One region of the Microbacterium sp. MEC084 genome, then DNA from elsewhere that is predicted to be linked to it. Evidence: predicted binding sites of a transcription regulator. Region 1 holds the regulator's gene; the other holds the start of a gene.
What was found. The regulator LexA, encoded in region 1, represses DNA repair genes until DNA is damaged. The targets are predictions, from matches to a motif close to TCGAACANNTGTTCGA.
Positions count from the first base shown of each region.

Region 2: the regulator LexA is predicted to act here: its motif matches at 3,166-3,181, upstream of B5M43_RS08030 (HNH endonuclease signature motif containing protein).

Region 1 is NZ_MYFP02000003.1:266,091-273,742, forward strand. Features, by position in the region: gene hflX (GTPase HflX) at 1-1,525, shown strand, start outside; gene B5M43_RS05470 (GNAT family N-acetyltransferase) at 1,528-2,124, shown strand; gene B5M43_RS05475 (prolyl oligopeptidase family serine peptidase) at 2,132-4,087, opposite strand; gene lexA (transcriptional repressor LexA) at 4,117-4,836, opposite strand; gene B5M43_RS05485 (LysM peptidoglycan-binding domain-containing protein) at 5,101-5,511, shown strand; gene B5M43_RS05490 (histidinol-phosphate transaminase) at 5,546-6,637, shown strand; gene hisB (imidazoleglycerol-phosphate dehydratase HisB) at 6,702-7,307, shown strand; gene hisH (imidazole glycerol phosphate synthase subunit HisH) at 7,304-7,652, shown strand, end outside.
Region 2 is NZ_MYFP02000006.1:82,257-89,908, reverse strand. Features, by position in the region: gene B5M43_RS08040 (NAD(P)-dependent alcohol dehydrogenase) at 1-282, shown strand, start outside; gene B5M43_RS08035 (nitronate monooxygenase) at 337-1,344, opposite strand; gene B5M43_RS08030 (HNH endonuclease signature motif containing protein) at 1,861-3,144, opposite strand; gene B5M43_RS08025 (hypothetical protein) at 3,498-3,929, shown strand; gene B5M43_RS08020 (cation:proton antiporter) at 4,351-5,376, shown strand; gene B5M43_RS08015 (MATE family efflux transporter) at 5,404-6,879, opposite strand; tRNA gene B5M43_RS08010 (tRNA-Ala) at 6,962-7,037, opposite strand; gene rsfS (ribosome silencing factor) at 7,109-7,483, opposite strand; gene B5M43_RS08000 (hypothetical protein) at 7,483-7,652, opposite strand, start outside.

The DNA of each region.
Region 1 (7,652 bases):
CACCACACCAGATCCCGACACCGACGGCGTCGTCGGTCAGGCAGAGCCGGATCTGGTGGATCGCGTGCTCTCGCGCGCCGAGGCGCGCACCGGGGCACGGGTCTTCGGAGCCGCGCAGGCGCTGCAGGATGCGACCACGACCGGCGAGGGCACGGCGGACGGCGAGCAGTGGGATCGCGAGGAGCGCGCGGCGCTGCGTCGCGTCGGCGGCCTCTCGACCGAGCTCGAGGACGTCACCGAGGTCGAGTACCGGCAGCTCCGGCTCGAGAACGTCGTGCTCGTGGGCGTGTACTCGCAGGGCTCGCTGACCGACGCGGAGAACTCGCTGCGCGAGCTCGCGGCGCTCGCCGAGACCGCTGGCGCCGTGGTGCTGGACGGCGTGCTCCAGCGGCGCCCGCACCCGGACCCCGCGACGTACATCGGTCGCGGCAAGGCCGACGAGCTCAAGGACATCGTCGCGGCCGTGGGAGCCGACACCGTGATCGCCGACACGGAACTCGCACCCAGCCAGCGGCGCGCGCTCGAGGACGTCGTCAAGGTCAAGGTGATCGACCGCACCACGGTGATCCTCGACATCTTCAGCCAGCACGCCAAGAGCCGCGAGGGCAAGGCTCAGGTCGAGCTCGCGCAGCTCGAGTACCTGCTGCCGCGCCTGCGCGGCTGGGGTGACTCGATGAGCCGCCAGGCGGGTGGCCAGGTCGGCGCCGGCGGCGCGGGCATGGGCTCGCGCGGTCCCGGTGAGACGAAGATCGAGCTCGACCGCCGTCGCATCCGCACGCGCATGGCGCAGCTGCGCCGGCAGATCCGCGACTTCGCGCCCGCGCGCGAGGCGAAGCGGGGCGAGCGCAAGCGCAACACGATCCCCTCGGTCGCGATCGCCGGCTACACCAACGCCGGCAAGTCGAGCCTGCTGAACCGGCTCACCAGCGCCGGGGTCCTGGTCGAGAACGCGCTGTTCGCGACCCTCGACGCCACGGTGCGGCGGTCCGAGACCTCGGACGGCCGCGTCTACACGATCGCCGACACGGTCGGCTTCGTGCGCAACCTGCCGCACCAGCTCGTGGAGGCGTTCCGTTCGACCCTCGAGGAGGTGGCCGACGCCGACGTCATCCTGCACGTCGTCGACGCGCATCACCCCGACCCGGCCGGGCAGCTGCAGACCGTCCGCGACGTGATGGGCGACGTGGGCGCGCGCGACATCCACGAGATCGTCGTCTTCAACAAGGCCGATCTCGTGGACGACGACACGCGCCTCGTCCTGCGGGGCCTCGAGCCGAACGCGGTCTTCGTGTCCTCGCGCAGCGGCGAGGGCATCGACGAGCTGCGCGCGGCCATCGAGGCGGCGCTGCCAATGCCCGAGGTCGAGATCCGCGCGCTCGTCCCGTACGACCGCGGCGAGCTGATCTCGGCCATCCACGAGCAGGGGCACCTTCTCGAGCGCTCGCACGAGGAGGGCGGCACGCTGGTGCACGCCCACGTGTCCGAGCGCCTCGCCGCGGCGCTCGAGCCCTTCCGCGTGGCCTGAGCATGCGGATCCGGCCGTACGCAGCCGCCGACCGCGACGCCGTCGCGGAGATCTGCCTGCGCACGGCCGACTACGGCGGGGACGCCACGGGCGTGCTCGAGGACGACGGGCTGTGGGCGGACGTGTGGGCGCTGCCGTACGTGTCCCGCCACCCGGACCTGGCCTTCGTGCTCGAGGACGAGGGCCGCGTGATCGGGTACGTGGTCGGCACGGATGACACCGACGCCTTCGAGGAGTGGTTCCGGGTCGACTGGTGGCCGTCGCGCACCGAGGGACGCGCGCGACCCGAGCGGGAGCGAACGCGCCAGGAGGGCATCCTGCTCTACGCCTACGGACGCCGGCCGGGCGCGGAGCCGTACGCCGCGGCGGGCTACCCCGCGCACCTGCACATCGACCTGCTGCCCGAGGCGCAGGGGCGGGGGTGGGGGCGCCGGCTCATCGAGGCGCTGGTCGCCGAGCTGCGCCGCCGAGGCGTGCCGGGGCTGCACCTGACCGCCGCGACCCGGAACGCCGGCGCGCTGGCGTTCTACGACCGCGTCGGGTTCTCGCGCCTGCCCTCGCACGAGGGGGTCCAGGCGTTCGGGATGCGGCTGGGCTGACCCGGAGTCAGTCCAGGTCGATCGGCGGCACCCCGGGGGTCTCGAACCCGAGGATCGCGCCCAGGAAGGCCAGCTCGGCCTCGAACGCGCGCACGAGCGTCTCCGCCTGCCGGAAGCCATGCGACTCGCCCTCGAACAGCAGGTACTTGTGCGGCACGCCGTTGGCCGCCAGCGCGTCGCGCAGCGCCTCGGACTGCGACGGCGGCACCACCGGGTCGTCGGCGCCCTGCAGGATGAGCAGCGGCGTCCGCAGCGTCTCGGGCCGCGACAGGGGCGAGCGGCTGACGTACAGCGGCTCGGCCTGGGGGAGCGGGCCGACGAGGCCGTCGAGGTACCGCGCCTCGAAGTCGTGCGTGTCGTCGGCCAGCCGCCGCAGGTCCGCGACGCCGTAGCGGCTGATGCCGGCGGCGAACACGTCCGTGTCGGCGACCGCGCACAGCACGGTCCAGCCGCCGGCCGAGCCGCCCTTGATCGCGATCCGGGCGGGATCCGCCAGACCCGCCGCCGCGAGCCCCCGCGCGGCGGCGGCCGTGTCGGCGACGTCGACGATGCCCCAGCGGCCGCGCAGCCGCTCGCGGTACGCGCGGCCGTAGCCGGTCGATCCGCCGTAGTTCACGTCGAGCACGCCGATGCCGCGGCTCGTGAAGTACGCGACCGCGAGCGAGAGCTCGCCCGACGCGTGCGCGGTCGGCCCGCCGTGCACGAGCACGAGGTACGGAGGCAGCTCGCCCTCGGGAGCGGTCGCATCCGGGTTGGTCGGAGGGTACGCGAACGCGTGGACGTCGCCGTCCGGACCCTCGAAGGTCACGGCGCGGGAGGTCGGCATCCATTCAGGGGCGAGCGCCGAGACCCCGCCCCGCAGCGCGGTGAGCGTGCGCGCGTCGACGTCCAGGAGCCAGAGGCCTCCGGGGACGCGGATGCCGGCGCCCGTGAGCAGGACGCGGGAGCCCTGTGCGTCCCGCACGAGCACCCCGCCGGTGAGCGAGGTCTCCAGGCCGTCCACCGCGCCGCACGTCGGATCGATCACGATGAGCTCGTCGGCGCCGTGCGTGCGCACCGCGACGATCCGGCCGTCGTCGAGCGCCGCGAACCAGCGGGTCGCGAGGTTCCACAGCGGTCCGCCCGTGTCGGCGTCGGCGGGGTAGATCGGCTCCGGGCCGGTCGCGCCGAGGCCGTCGAACCGCACCCAGTGGAGGTTCCAGCGGCCCTCGGGGTCGGCGGTGAACATGAGCTCGTCGTCGCCGGTCCACTCGGGCTGCAGCGCCGAGATCCCGCCGTCCTCCGTGCGGCCCCCCGCGACCACCACGTGCTCCGCCACGCGCCCGTCGGGGCCGATCCGGCCCACGCGCAGCTCGGAGGCGTCCCACGGCATGTCCGGGTGGTCCCACGCGATCCAGGCGAGTCGGTCGCCGCGCGGCGCCGGGTACGCGAGGAAGTCCGAACCGGCCACCACGCTGAGGATCGCCTCGGGATCGTCGGCCGCGGAGCCGTCGAGCGGGATCACGACGATATCGCGCACGGGGGAGCGGTCGCCGGCGTGTGTCTCGCGCACGGCCCACAGCCGGCCCCCGCCGTCGGGACCGGCGGCGAACGTGAGGTCGCCGAAGCTCATCCCCAGGCCCGCCGGCGTGAGGGGCTCGGGCGCGCCGCCCACGGTCAACCGGTGCACGCGCTGATCCGAGCCCTCCACGAAAAGCAGCTCGGAGGCCGGCGTGACGGTCCACGCACCGCCGCCGTACTCGTGCACGCGCGAGCGCGCGTTCCAGGGCGCCGGCAGCAGCGCCTCGGGCTCGTCGTCCGTGAGCCGGAAGACCGCGGTGCGCCCTCGCTCCGACGGCACGCTCTCGCTCCACCAGATCTCGTCGCCCACGAAGCGCGCGCCGTCCAGGCGAGGCGAGCCTCCGGCGATGTCGGCTGCCGCGATCGGCGAGGGCCAGGATCCGTATGGGAGCGTCTGTGCCATGCCCCCACGCTATCGGGGAGCCGCGGAGGTCAGACCGCGCGCATCACCGCGACGACCTTGCCCAGCACGACCGCCTCGTCGCCGAGGATCGGCTCGAACGCGGAGTTGCGCGGCAGGAGCCACGTGTGGCCGTCGCGCTGCCGGAAGACCTTGACCGTGGCCTCGCCGTCGAGCATGGCCGCGACGATGTCGCCGTTCTCCGCCGTGTTCTGCACGCGCACGACCACCCAGTCGCCGTCGCAGATCGCGGCGTCGATCATGGACTCGCCCGAGACCTTCAGCATGAACAGCTCGCCCTTGCCGACCAGCTGGCGGGGGAGCGGGAAGATCTCCTCGACCTGCTGATCGGCCGTGATCGGCACGCCCGCCGCGATGCGGCCGACGAGCGGCACCATGGCGGCGTCGCCGACCGTGGGCATGCCCGCGTCGAGGTTCTCCGCCGACTGGCCGGGGAGGTCGATCAGCACCTCCATCGCACGCGTCTTGCCGGGGTCGCGGCGCAGGTAGCCGCTCAGCTCGAGCTGCCCCAGCTGATGCGTGACGCTCGAGAGCGACTTGAGGCCGACCGCGTCGCCGATCTCGCGCATCGTGGGCGGGTAGCCCTTGGTCTGGATCGAGCGCTGGATGACCTCGAGGATGGCCAGCTGCTTGTCGCTGAGGCTCTTGCGGCGCCGCGTGCGGGGCTTCTCGTCGGCCGCGGCCGACTGTCCGGCGTCGAGGTCCGACGTGCTGGTGTCGACGGCGCTCATGTCCCGTGCTCCTTCGCTCCGACATCCGATGTCGGTGGCCCGTGGTGGAGTGTGCTTCATCGAAACGGTATCCGAGAACCACGCGGATCCGGAAGATCTGTTCGAGCGTGTCGCGTGACATCTCGGACCGGTTTTCGAAGAAGACGTTGACAGATTCGAAGCTTCGAAGATAGATTCGGAACAGAGCTTCGCATCCGGCCCTCCCGGCCGAGTGCCGGATGCGAAGCCTCTCCGATCCTCTCGAGGAAGCTGAAGGAGCCGCAGATGACCACCGTGAGCATCACCGCCTACCAGGCCCCGGTCCGCCCCGCCCGTGCCCTCCGCACCGAGCGCGCCGTCCGCGTGACGCCGGCGACGCGGCTGCGGCTCACGCGCCGCGGTCGTCGCGTGCTGGCCGCCCTCGCCGCGGCTCCGGTCGCCGCGGGCCTGGCCCTCGCCGTCATCAGCGGCGGAGGCGCCCTCGCGTCGCGCGAGGACGGCGCACCCGCCGGCACGTTCGACACCGTGACGGTCATGGCGGGCGACTCGCTCTGGTCGATCGCGGAGGAGATCGCTCCGGCCGCGGACCCGCGCGACGTGGTGGACGCGATCGTCGCGCTGAACCAGATGCAGAGCTCGTCGGTCGCCGCCGGAGAGCGGCTCGCGATCCCGGCGGAGTACTCCTCGGCCCGCTGACGGACGAGAGGCCACCCGTCCGAGCGGCCCTAGCATTGAGAGGGTGACGGTCACTCTCGACGAACTGCCGATCCGCGACGACCTGCGCGGGCAGAAGCCCTACGGGGCACCTCAGGCGCCTCTCCCCGTGGCACTCAACGTCAACGAGAACACGCATCCCGTGCCGGCCGAGGTCGCGGACGACATCGCCGACGCGGTGGCCCAGGCTCTGCGCAACGTCAACCGCTACCCGGATCGCGAGTTCACCGAGCTCCGGCAGGGCTTCGCGCAGTACCTCGGCCACGGCCTCGACGAGAGCCGGATCTGGGCCGGCAACGGCTCGAACGAGGTGCTGCAGCACGTGCTGCAGGCGTTCGCGGGTCCCGGGCGCTCGGCGTTCGGCTTCGAGCCCACCTACTCCATGTACCGGCTCCTCACACGGGGCGTCGGGTCCGAGTGGATCGGCGGCACGCGCGGCCACGACTACACGATCGACCCGGAGGACGCGGCCCGCCAGGTGGCGGAGGCGCGGCCCGATGTCGTGTTCCTGTGCGCCCCCAACAACCCCACCGGCACGCCGCTGTCGCTCGACGTGGTCGAGGCCGTGTACGACGCGACAGACGGCATCGTGGTGGTGGACGAGGCGTACCAGGAGTTCGCGCCGCACGAGTCGCCCTCGGCGCTGACGCTGCTGGGCGGGCGCCCCCGCCTCGCGGTCTCGCGCACCATGAGCAAGGCGTTCGCCTTCGCCGGCGCCCGCGTGGGCTATCTCGCGGCCGATCCGGTGCTGATCGACGCGCTGCGCCTGGTCCGTCTCCCGTACCACCTCAGCGCGCTGACGCAGGCGGCCGCGACCGCGGCTCTGCGGCACTCCGACACCATGCTGCGGATGGTCGACGAGATCGTCGTGCAGCGGGACCGGATGTCGGCGACGCTCGAGGCGCTCGGCTACCGCGCGTACGAGTCGTGGACGAACTTCGTGCTGTTCGGCGGCGTCTCCGACCCCGCCGCGACGTGGCAGGCGCTGTACGACCGAGGCGTGCTCATCCGCGACATCGGCATCCCCGGCCACCTGCGGGTCACGGCCGGCACCGAGGAGGAGACCACGGCGTTCCTGGAGGCCCTGGCCGAGCTGGGCCGTCGCTGAGCGGAGGCCGTGCGCGGTCGCCGCGCGGTCCGGCGGCGACCGCGCCCCGACTAGACTCGCGGGCATGACGACTGCCCGAATCGCACGCCGCACCCGCTCCACCAGCGAGTCGAGCGTCGAGCTGGAGCTGAACCTCGACGGCACCGGCCGCAGCACCATCTCGACCGGCGTGCCGTTCTTCGACCACATGCTGACGGCGTTCGCGAAGCACTCGCTGACCGATCTCACGGTGACCGCGACGGGCGACACCCACATCGACGCCCACCACTCGGTCGAGGACATCTCGATCGTGCTGGGCCAGGCGATCCGCGAGGCCCTCGGCGACAAGTCGGGCATCTCGCGCTACGGCGACGCCCTCGTGCCGTTGGACGAGGCGCTCGCGCAGGCCGTCGTCGACATCTCCGGCCGGCCGTTCCTCGTGCACGAGGGCGAGCCCGCCGGCTTCGAGCTCCACCTGATCGGCGGTCACTTCACCGGGTCGCTCGTGCGCCACACGTTCGAGGCGCTCGCATTCAACGCGGGCCTCACGATGCACGTGCGCGTCATCTCGGGCCGCGATCCGCACCACATCGCCGAGGCCGAGTACAAGGCGCTCGCGCGCGCGTTCCGCCAGGCGAAGGCGCTCGATCCGCTGGTCGAGGGCATCCCGTCGACCAAGGGAGCCCTGTGAGCGAGGCGAACACCCCCGACGACGCCGTGCGCGAGGGCGACAAGCCCGTCGTCGCGGTCCTGGACTACGGCTCCGGGAACATCCACTCCGCCGTCAAGGCCCTGCAGTCGGCGGGAGCGGACGTGCGGCTCACGCGCGACCGCGGCCTGATCCTCGACGCGGACGGCCTGCTCGTCCCCGGCGTCGGCGCCTTCCGGGCCGTCATGGAGCAGCTGCGGTCCGTGCGGGGTCCCGAGCTCATCGAGCGCCGCCTGGCGGGCGGACGGCCCGTGCTGGGCATCTGCGTCGGCATGCAGGTGCTGTTCGAGCACGGCATCGAGCGGGGCGTCGACACGGAGGGCCTCG
Region 2 (7,652 bases), on a different contig from region 1:
TACCTGTCGCTGCTCGCGCTCGACGGCACCATGGTGAACGTGGGCGCCCCGCCGGAGCCGCTGCCCGTCACCCTCTTCACGCTGTTCGCGAACCGCCGCTCGTTCTCCGGCTCGACGATCGGGTCGATCGCCGAGACGCAGCAGATGCTCGACTTCTGCGCGGAGCACGGGATCGCGCCCGAGATCGAGCTCATCGAGGCGACGCAGATCAACGACGCGTATGAGCGCGTGCTCTCGAGCGACGTCCGCTACCGCTTCGTGATCGACGCCGCGACCCTGTAGGCCCTGCGCGCGGCGCGATCGACGGCCCCGTCGGCCGGCCGATCGCGCCACCGCTCACGGCGTCAGGTCACGGAGGATCTCCGCCGCAGGCGCTTCCCTGGCGTCCCGCCAGCCCTCCCCCGCCCACAGGTGCACCCCTCCGCTGTCGCCGCGCGCCGCGGCGTCCGCCCGCATCGCCCGGGTCAGGTGGTGGATCGCAGGATAGCCCGAGGGCGCGTGCGCCGAGTGGGCCTCGGCGAATCGGTTCACGAGCGCCCGCGCGGGCCGCCCCGTGAACGCGCGGGTGAGCTCGGTGCGCGCGAACGCGGGATCCGCGAGGGCGGACCGGTGCACGCTCGACGTGCCGCTCTCGCGCGCCCGGAGCAGCGCCGTGCCCACCGCCACGGCGTCAGCGCCCCCATCGAGCAGTTCGGCGACCTGATCGCGGCGCGACACCGCTCCTGTCGCGACGATGGGAGCGGCCACGGCCTCCCGGGTGCCCCGCACGAGGTCGACAAGCGGGACCGCTGCCGGGAGCACCCCGGCCTCCCACACGCCGGAGTGGCCGCCGGCCCCGTATCCCTGGACGACGAGCACATCGATGCGGGCGTCGATCGCGCTCCGCGCCTCGGCGGCCGACGTGACGGTCTGCAGGACCAGCGTGCCGGCGTCGCGGAAGGCGTCGATCACCGTGCGCTCGGGAAGGCCGAATGTGAAGCTGACGGCGGGCACGGGGTCGGCCAGCAGCAGCTCGACCTTCGCGCCCCAGGCGTCGTCGTCCTCGGTCTTCGCGGGCATCGACGTCCCGCTCGGCGCGATGCGCTCCCAGTAGCGGGCGTACGCCGCGTCGTCGATGCGATGGATGTTCGGCACGAAGAGGTTCACGCCGAACAGGTCGACTCCCGCCTCGCGCACCGCCCCGATGTCCGTGCGCAGCGCGTCGACGGCCTTGTATCCGGCGGCGAGCTGCGCGAAGTGGCCGGCGCGCGCCGCCGCGATCACCAGCGCCGGCGTGCTCGGGCCGCCCGCCATCGGGGCGGCGAACACCGGCTTGCTGCGCGACAGCGGCTCGGGGAGGCTCATGCGTCCATCCTGCCCGCCGCGCTCCCGGCGATGTCCGATGTGCGCAGTAGCGTGCCGCCATGACGGAGATCGACGGCGAACCCGTTCTCGACCGCCCGTCGGTGGCCGACGTGGAGGCGTTCTTGGAGCAGGCCGGGCCCGAGACCCGGGTCGTGTGGCTCCGGCTGACGCGGAAGGGCGTCGTGCCCGCCTCGCTCAGCTCGGACGAGCTGGTGGACGTGGGGCTCTGCTTCGGATGGGTCTCCGCCGTCCGCCGCGGCGGCGACGAGGAGACCTACCTGCAGCGATACGCGCGGCGGCGCCCGGCGTCGAAGTGGGTCCCGCCTCAACATCTCGAAGGTCGAGCGGCTGATCGCCGACGGCCGGATGCGCCCCGGCGGGCTCGCCGAGGTCGCGGCGGCGCAGGCGGACGGACGGTGGGACCACCCGTGGACGTGACGGCGACGGGTGGCGGTCAGGCGCCCGAGCGCCCGCCGGCACTGGGTGCTGACGCTCGGCACTCAGCCGCCCCGCACGTCAGAAGGGTGGTGCGCCGCCACCGACGTACTCGATGCGGTAAGGGGTGTCGTAGTACTCGTACCCGGCCGGGGACCGGTACCGCAGGATCCCCCTCCCGACCTGGTCGACGTCCCAGGGCGAGTAGTGCTTCATCATGTGATGCGGCTCGCACAGGTGGGCCGTGTTGTCCACGCTGGTGGGGCCGTCCTTGGACCACGGGATCGTGTGGTCGATGTCGCAGTTCTTCGCCTTGGTGGCGCACCCCGGGACCCGGCACGTCCCATCCCGCGCCAGCAGGTACCGCCGCTGCGCCGCCGTCGGGGTGCGGTGATCGACCGTGAGGAGGGCCCCGGTGTCGGGGTGTAGGAACAGCCGCTCCCACCCCACCGCACCCGCCGCGAGGCGGCGGGCGGTGTCCGCATCGATCGGCCCATACCCCGCCAGCAGCGCCGCCTCGTCGTCGAGACCGGCGAGGGTGGTGACCGGGATCGTGACCTCGATGCTCGCGGCGATGTGCGCCTCGACCGGGTGACCGGACGGCATGCCCGACAGCAGCAGGTCCAGTGCGAGATCCGCCCGCAGCCGCCTCAGGCCCCGCTCGTCCGCCGCGACCGCCGGATCCTCCGACCCGCCACGGGCGCGCTTCACCACCCGGGCCTGCGCGGTCAGCCGATCATGGGCCGCGTGGATCACGTACGCGGGGCCGCTGATGCACAGCACCGCCTGCCCGTCCGGCTGGTCCTCCACCCACACGCCCCGCCGCTCCCGCGCCTCCTCATGCCGCACCGTCGCCGACACCGGCTGATGCCTCTCCGCCACCCGCGCAGCCAGCGCCTTGGTGCGATACGGGGTCGCCTTCTCCGCCAGCGGGAGGATCTCCGACTCGAACGCCGCCCGCACCGCATCCTCATCGAGGTCCGCACCGGCCTCTGCGATGACCTGCGCGTGCCGGGAGGTGATCCGTCCCTCCCCGAGCGCCGCGTGCGTCGCCGGGAACCGGGTCACCAGCGTGTGCGCGCGGTCCATCCGGCCCTGCATCGCCCGCGGCGACTCCTTCGTCGCCAGCGCGAGCTCGGCGGCCATGGACCGGACCGGGAACTCGTACACGCTCGCATCCGGCATCCGCCCCATCTGGTCGATCGCGATGCCCATCGCCTCCGCCTGCAGCGCCGCCTCCTCGGCATCCAGCCCCGCCCGCTCCCCCCGGATCGCCTTCAACCGCTCCACGATCGCCCGCGTCCGCGCCAACTCACCGGGCGTGAACTCCCACCCCGAGGCATCCGCATCCGTGAACCGTGGCATGCCCCCATCATCCCACCACCCTCGGACATTCGTTCGAATGTCGCGCAGCCTGTGGGGAACGGCAATGAGCGACTGAGACGAGGACCGCCGACGTCCGGTCCGCTGCCAGAGGACGTCAGCGCCGGGCGCGGTCGCCGTGTCGACCCTCAGGACGAGCGAGGCGGCGCAGCCGGCGTCGATGCTCCCAGTGACCGTCGACACCATGATGCGCCTATGCGATTCCGGCGAGGCCGACGCCGACGTACGAATCCTTTCGGACCCACGTGAATTCGGGGGGGCGGCTCACATACTGTCTTCCCAACTGCTTCGACCTTCGTGCCACAATGTGCGGGACGGCTTGCGCGATCGAGGAAATGGCGGAAATGGTCGAATTTATTCGCAACGCCTTGGACGCGCTGAGCCTGACCATCAATGCGATCGCGGGCGCATTTCCTCCCGAGGCTGAACAGCAGGTGCGACTGTCCCTGATCTTCGGGCCCCTCGTGCTCGCCTGCCTCTGCGCGGCCGATTGGGACCGGCAATGGGCGAAGTCGTTCCTCTGGCTCCGCCCCGACGCACGGTTGGCCTATCACGCGGAAATCGTGCTGCGGCTGACCGAGCGCCAGAATGAGCGTCGGGCCCGATCCGATTATTCGCACGCCGCCGCCCGGTCTGGTGTGAATATGCACCGCGGCGGCGTCTGGCCGTCCGAACCGAGATCAGCCATTCGTCTCTCGAAAGCGGGCTGGGTCGAACCGATCAAGCCCGCGCAGGGGCCGAGAGATTGGTCACCACCGAGCGCGTGACGCCTGTCAGCGCGATGCGTTCACATCTGTCAGCGCTGTGTCGGTCGCGCCGGAGCGTTCGAGCGGATGCGAGCCGTCCGAACCCGACCCGGCTAGCACACACGCAGGCGACGTCGCCAGTGCTCGCGCCTGCACGCCACCGCGACGAGGATGGCGGGATGGCGTTGGATCCGGTGGGCCTGCTGTACCTCGCGGCGAGCATCGCGACCTTGGTGGCGGCGCTCCTGCCGCGCCTGCTGGGCAGGGTGCCCGTATCCATGCCCATGGTGTTCGTCGCGGCCGGCATGGGCGCCTTCGCGCTCTTCCCCGGCCTTCCGGACCCCGATCCGATCGCACACCCCGAGCTCGCGCTGCACATCACCGAGGTCTGCGTGATCGTGTCACTGATGGGCGCCGGGCTGGCGATCAACAGGAGATTCGCGTGGCGCACGTGGTCGACCACGTGGCGGCTGCTGGGAATCACGTGCCCCTCTCGATCGTCGCTGTGGCCATCGTCGGCTGGTGGGGCCTCGGGCTGGGCGCGGCCGCCGCCCTGCTGCTGGCCGCGGCGCTCGCACCGACCGATCCGGTGCTGGCGAGCGAGGTGCAGGTCAGCGAGCCCCTCACCGAGGAGGGCAGCGACGACGACGAGGCGCGCTTCGCCGTCACGTCCGAGGCGGGCCTCAACGACGGGCTGGCGTTCCCCTTCACCTACGCCGCGATCGCGGTCAGCATGGCCGGCCTCGCGCCCTCGGGCTGGCTCGGCGAGTGGCTGCTGATCGATGTGGTCTGGCGGATCGGCATCGGCCTCGTGGCAGGCCTCGCGGTCGGATGGGCGCTGCGGCGGATGTTCTTCTCGTCGATCTCCGAGCGCCTCGGCTTCGCGGATCGCGCCGACGGCTTCATCGCGCTCGGCGCGACGTTCCTCGCCTATGGCGTCGCCGAGGTGGCGGAGGGCTACGGCTTCATCGCCGTGTTCGTATGCGCCTGCACGATCCGGGCCGGCGAGCACGCGCACGGTCTCCACTCGGTGCTCCACACGTTCGTGGAGCAGATCGAGCGTCTGCTCACGGTCGTCGTGCTCATCCTGCTGAGCGGAGCCGTGGCGCGCGGACTGCTCGAGTCGATCACCGTCCCCGACGTCCTCTTCGCCGCCGTCCTCCTCCTGGTGATCCGGCCCGTCACGGGGTGGCTCGGCCTCACCCCCGGCAAGACCGGTCCGCGCGAACGCGGCGTGATCGCCGTCTTCGGCGTGCGCGGCGTGGGGTCGCTGTTCTACATCGCCTATGCGCTGCAGAACGGCGAGTTCCCGGGAGCCGAGCGCCTGTGGGCCGTCGTGTCGCTCGTCATCCTGGGATCGGTCCTGATCCACGGGGTCGCGGCGACTCCCGCGATGGCCGTGCTGGACCGGACGCGGCGCCGTCGCGCGGCAGAGCGGGGCGACGGCGAGGTGGAGACGCCCGTCTGACCCGACGGTCAGCCCGAGATCAGCCGCTCAGCGCCCGGACCGCGCGAACGGCATCCGCCGCGGCACGACCACCGGAACCGGCGCGGTGAGCACGGCGTCGACGACCATGGACCCGTCCGTGGGGCCGATCACGGCGATCGGCGTCGTGGCCGTGGTCACCTCGGCGGTGATCGGCATGGCCGCCAGGCGGCGGTGCGCGCGCACGTAGGCCGGCACGAGGATGAACAGCGCCGCGAGCCACGCCAGCGGGTTGCTCGCCGCGACGCCGAAGAACCCGAGCACCCCGCCGAGAGCGATCGCGGCGAACATGCGCGCCACGAGCTCGATCACGCCGGTCACGGTGGGCACCATCGCCTGCCCCAGCCCCTGCAGGGCCCCGCGCAGTACGAACAGCACTCCGAGGAACGAGTACGTGACCCCGTTGATCACGAGCATCAGGTGCGCGAGCTCGACGACCTCGTCTGCGCCGTCGCCCACGAACACCCGGATGATCGAGGCGCCGAACGCGACGAGCACGACGCCGAGCAGCACGGATCCCACGAGCGCCATCCGCACGGCCTGCACGACGCCGCGGCGGATCCGGTCGGGCCGCCCGCCGCCGAGGTTCTGCGCCGTGTACATCGACACCGCGAGGCCGAGCGACTGCAGGAACGCGAGAGCGAGGCTGTCCACGCGCGATGCGGTCGTGTACGCGGCCACCGCCTCGGACCCGAGCGTGTTCAGCGCGACCTGCACGGTGAGGATGCCGATCGCGATGATCGACGCCTGGAAGCCCATCGGCAGTCCGAGCCGCAGGTGCTCGGCGAGGTCGGCACGCGAGACCCGCCACTGCGCTCGTCGCACGATCAGCACGGGCATGCGCCGCCACACGTACAGCAGGCACAGCGCGACCGACACGGCCTGCGACAGCACGGTCGCGAGCGCCGCTCCGGCGACGCCCCACCCGAGCGGGCCGACCATGAGGATCACGAGCACGACGTTGAGCCCGCACGCGAGAGCGAGGAACAGCAGCGGCGTGCGGCTGTCTCCGATCGCGCGGATGATGCCCGACAGCTGGTTGAAGAACATCGTCGCGCCCGCGCCGAGGAAGCTCACCTGGGTGAACACCGTCGCGGCCTCCAGCAGCTCGGGTGGCGTCTGCAGCAGCTCCAGCCCGGGCCGCGCCACGAGCGGGGCCACCAGGGTGATCACGACGCTCGCGATGCCGGTGAGGATCGCACCGGATGCGACCGACCGTCGCACGGCGTCGTCGTCCCGCGCGCCATACGCCTGGGCGGTCGGGATCGCGAACCCCGACGTGAGGCCCCATGCGAAGCCGAGCAGGAGGAACAGCAGCGGTCCGGTCGCGCCGACGGCGGCCAGCGCGTCGACACCCAGCCAGCGCCCCACCACCACGGTGTCGGCGAACTGATACAGCTGCTGCGCGACGTTTCCGAGCAGCAGGGGCACGGTGAACGACAGGATGACGCGCCACGGGCTGCCCGTGGTGAGAGTGGAGGCCATGCGGAGTCCGGGGAGGCGAGGGGGATGGACGGTCCCCGGGTCGGCCGGGGATGCGAAAAACCCCCGGAAGACCGGGGGTTCTTGGTGGACCTGAGGGGACTCGAACCCCTGACCCCCTGCATGCCATGCAGGTGCGCTACCAGCTGCGCCACAGGCCCAGATGCTGCCCGGTAGAAGCCCCGGGCAACTCATTCAGCTTACAACACGTCGACGCGCACGTGAAATCGGCTCACTCCGCCGGGCGCGTCGTGTCGACCTCGACCGGCAGCACCGGGCAGTCCTTCCACAGGCGCTCGAGCGCGTAGAAGGCGCGCTCCTCCTGGTGGAACACGTGAACGACGAGGTCGCCGAAGTCGAGGAGCACCCAGCGCGACTCGGCGCGGCCCTCGCGGCGCAGGCGGCGGACGCCGGCCTCGTGCAGCTTGTCCTCGATCTCGTCCGCGATGGCGGCGACGTTGCGCTCGCTGCGGCCGGTGACGAGGAGGAACACGTCCACCAGCGGCAGCGGCTCCGACACGTCGAGGGCGACGAGGTCCTCGCCGCCCTTCGACGACGCCGCGTCCGCGGCGATCTTCAGCATGTCGATCGATTCGGCAGAGGCCATCAGCCCAGAACTCCCGTCGTGAAGGCGGCGACCACCACGCCGGTGAGTGCGATGCCCAGGACGCCCGCCGTGATGCCGAGCAGCAGAGTCAGGCGGTGGGTCTTCTCCGGTGCCGGCGGGCGGATCACCTCCGACGGGCTCTTCGATGTGCTCACCGCGTCACTCGCGG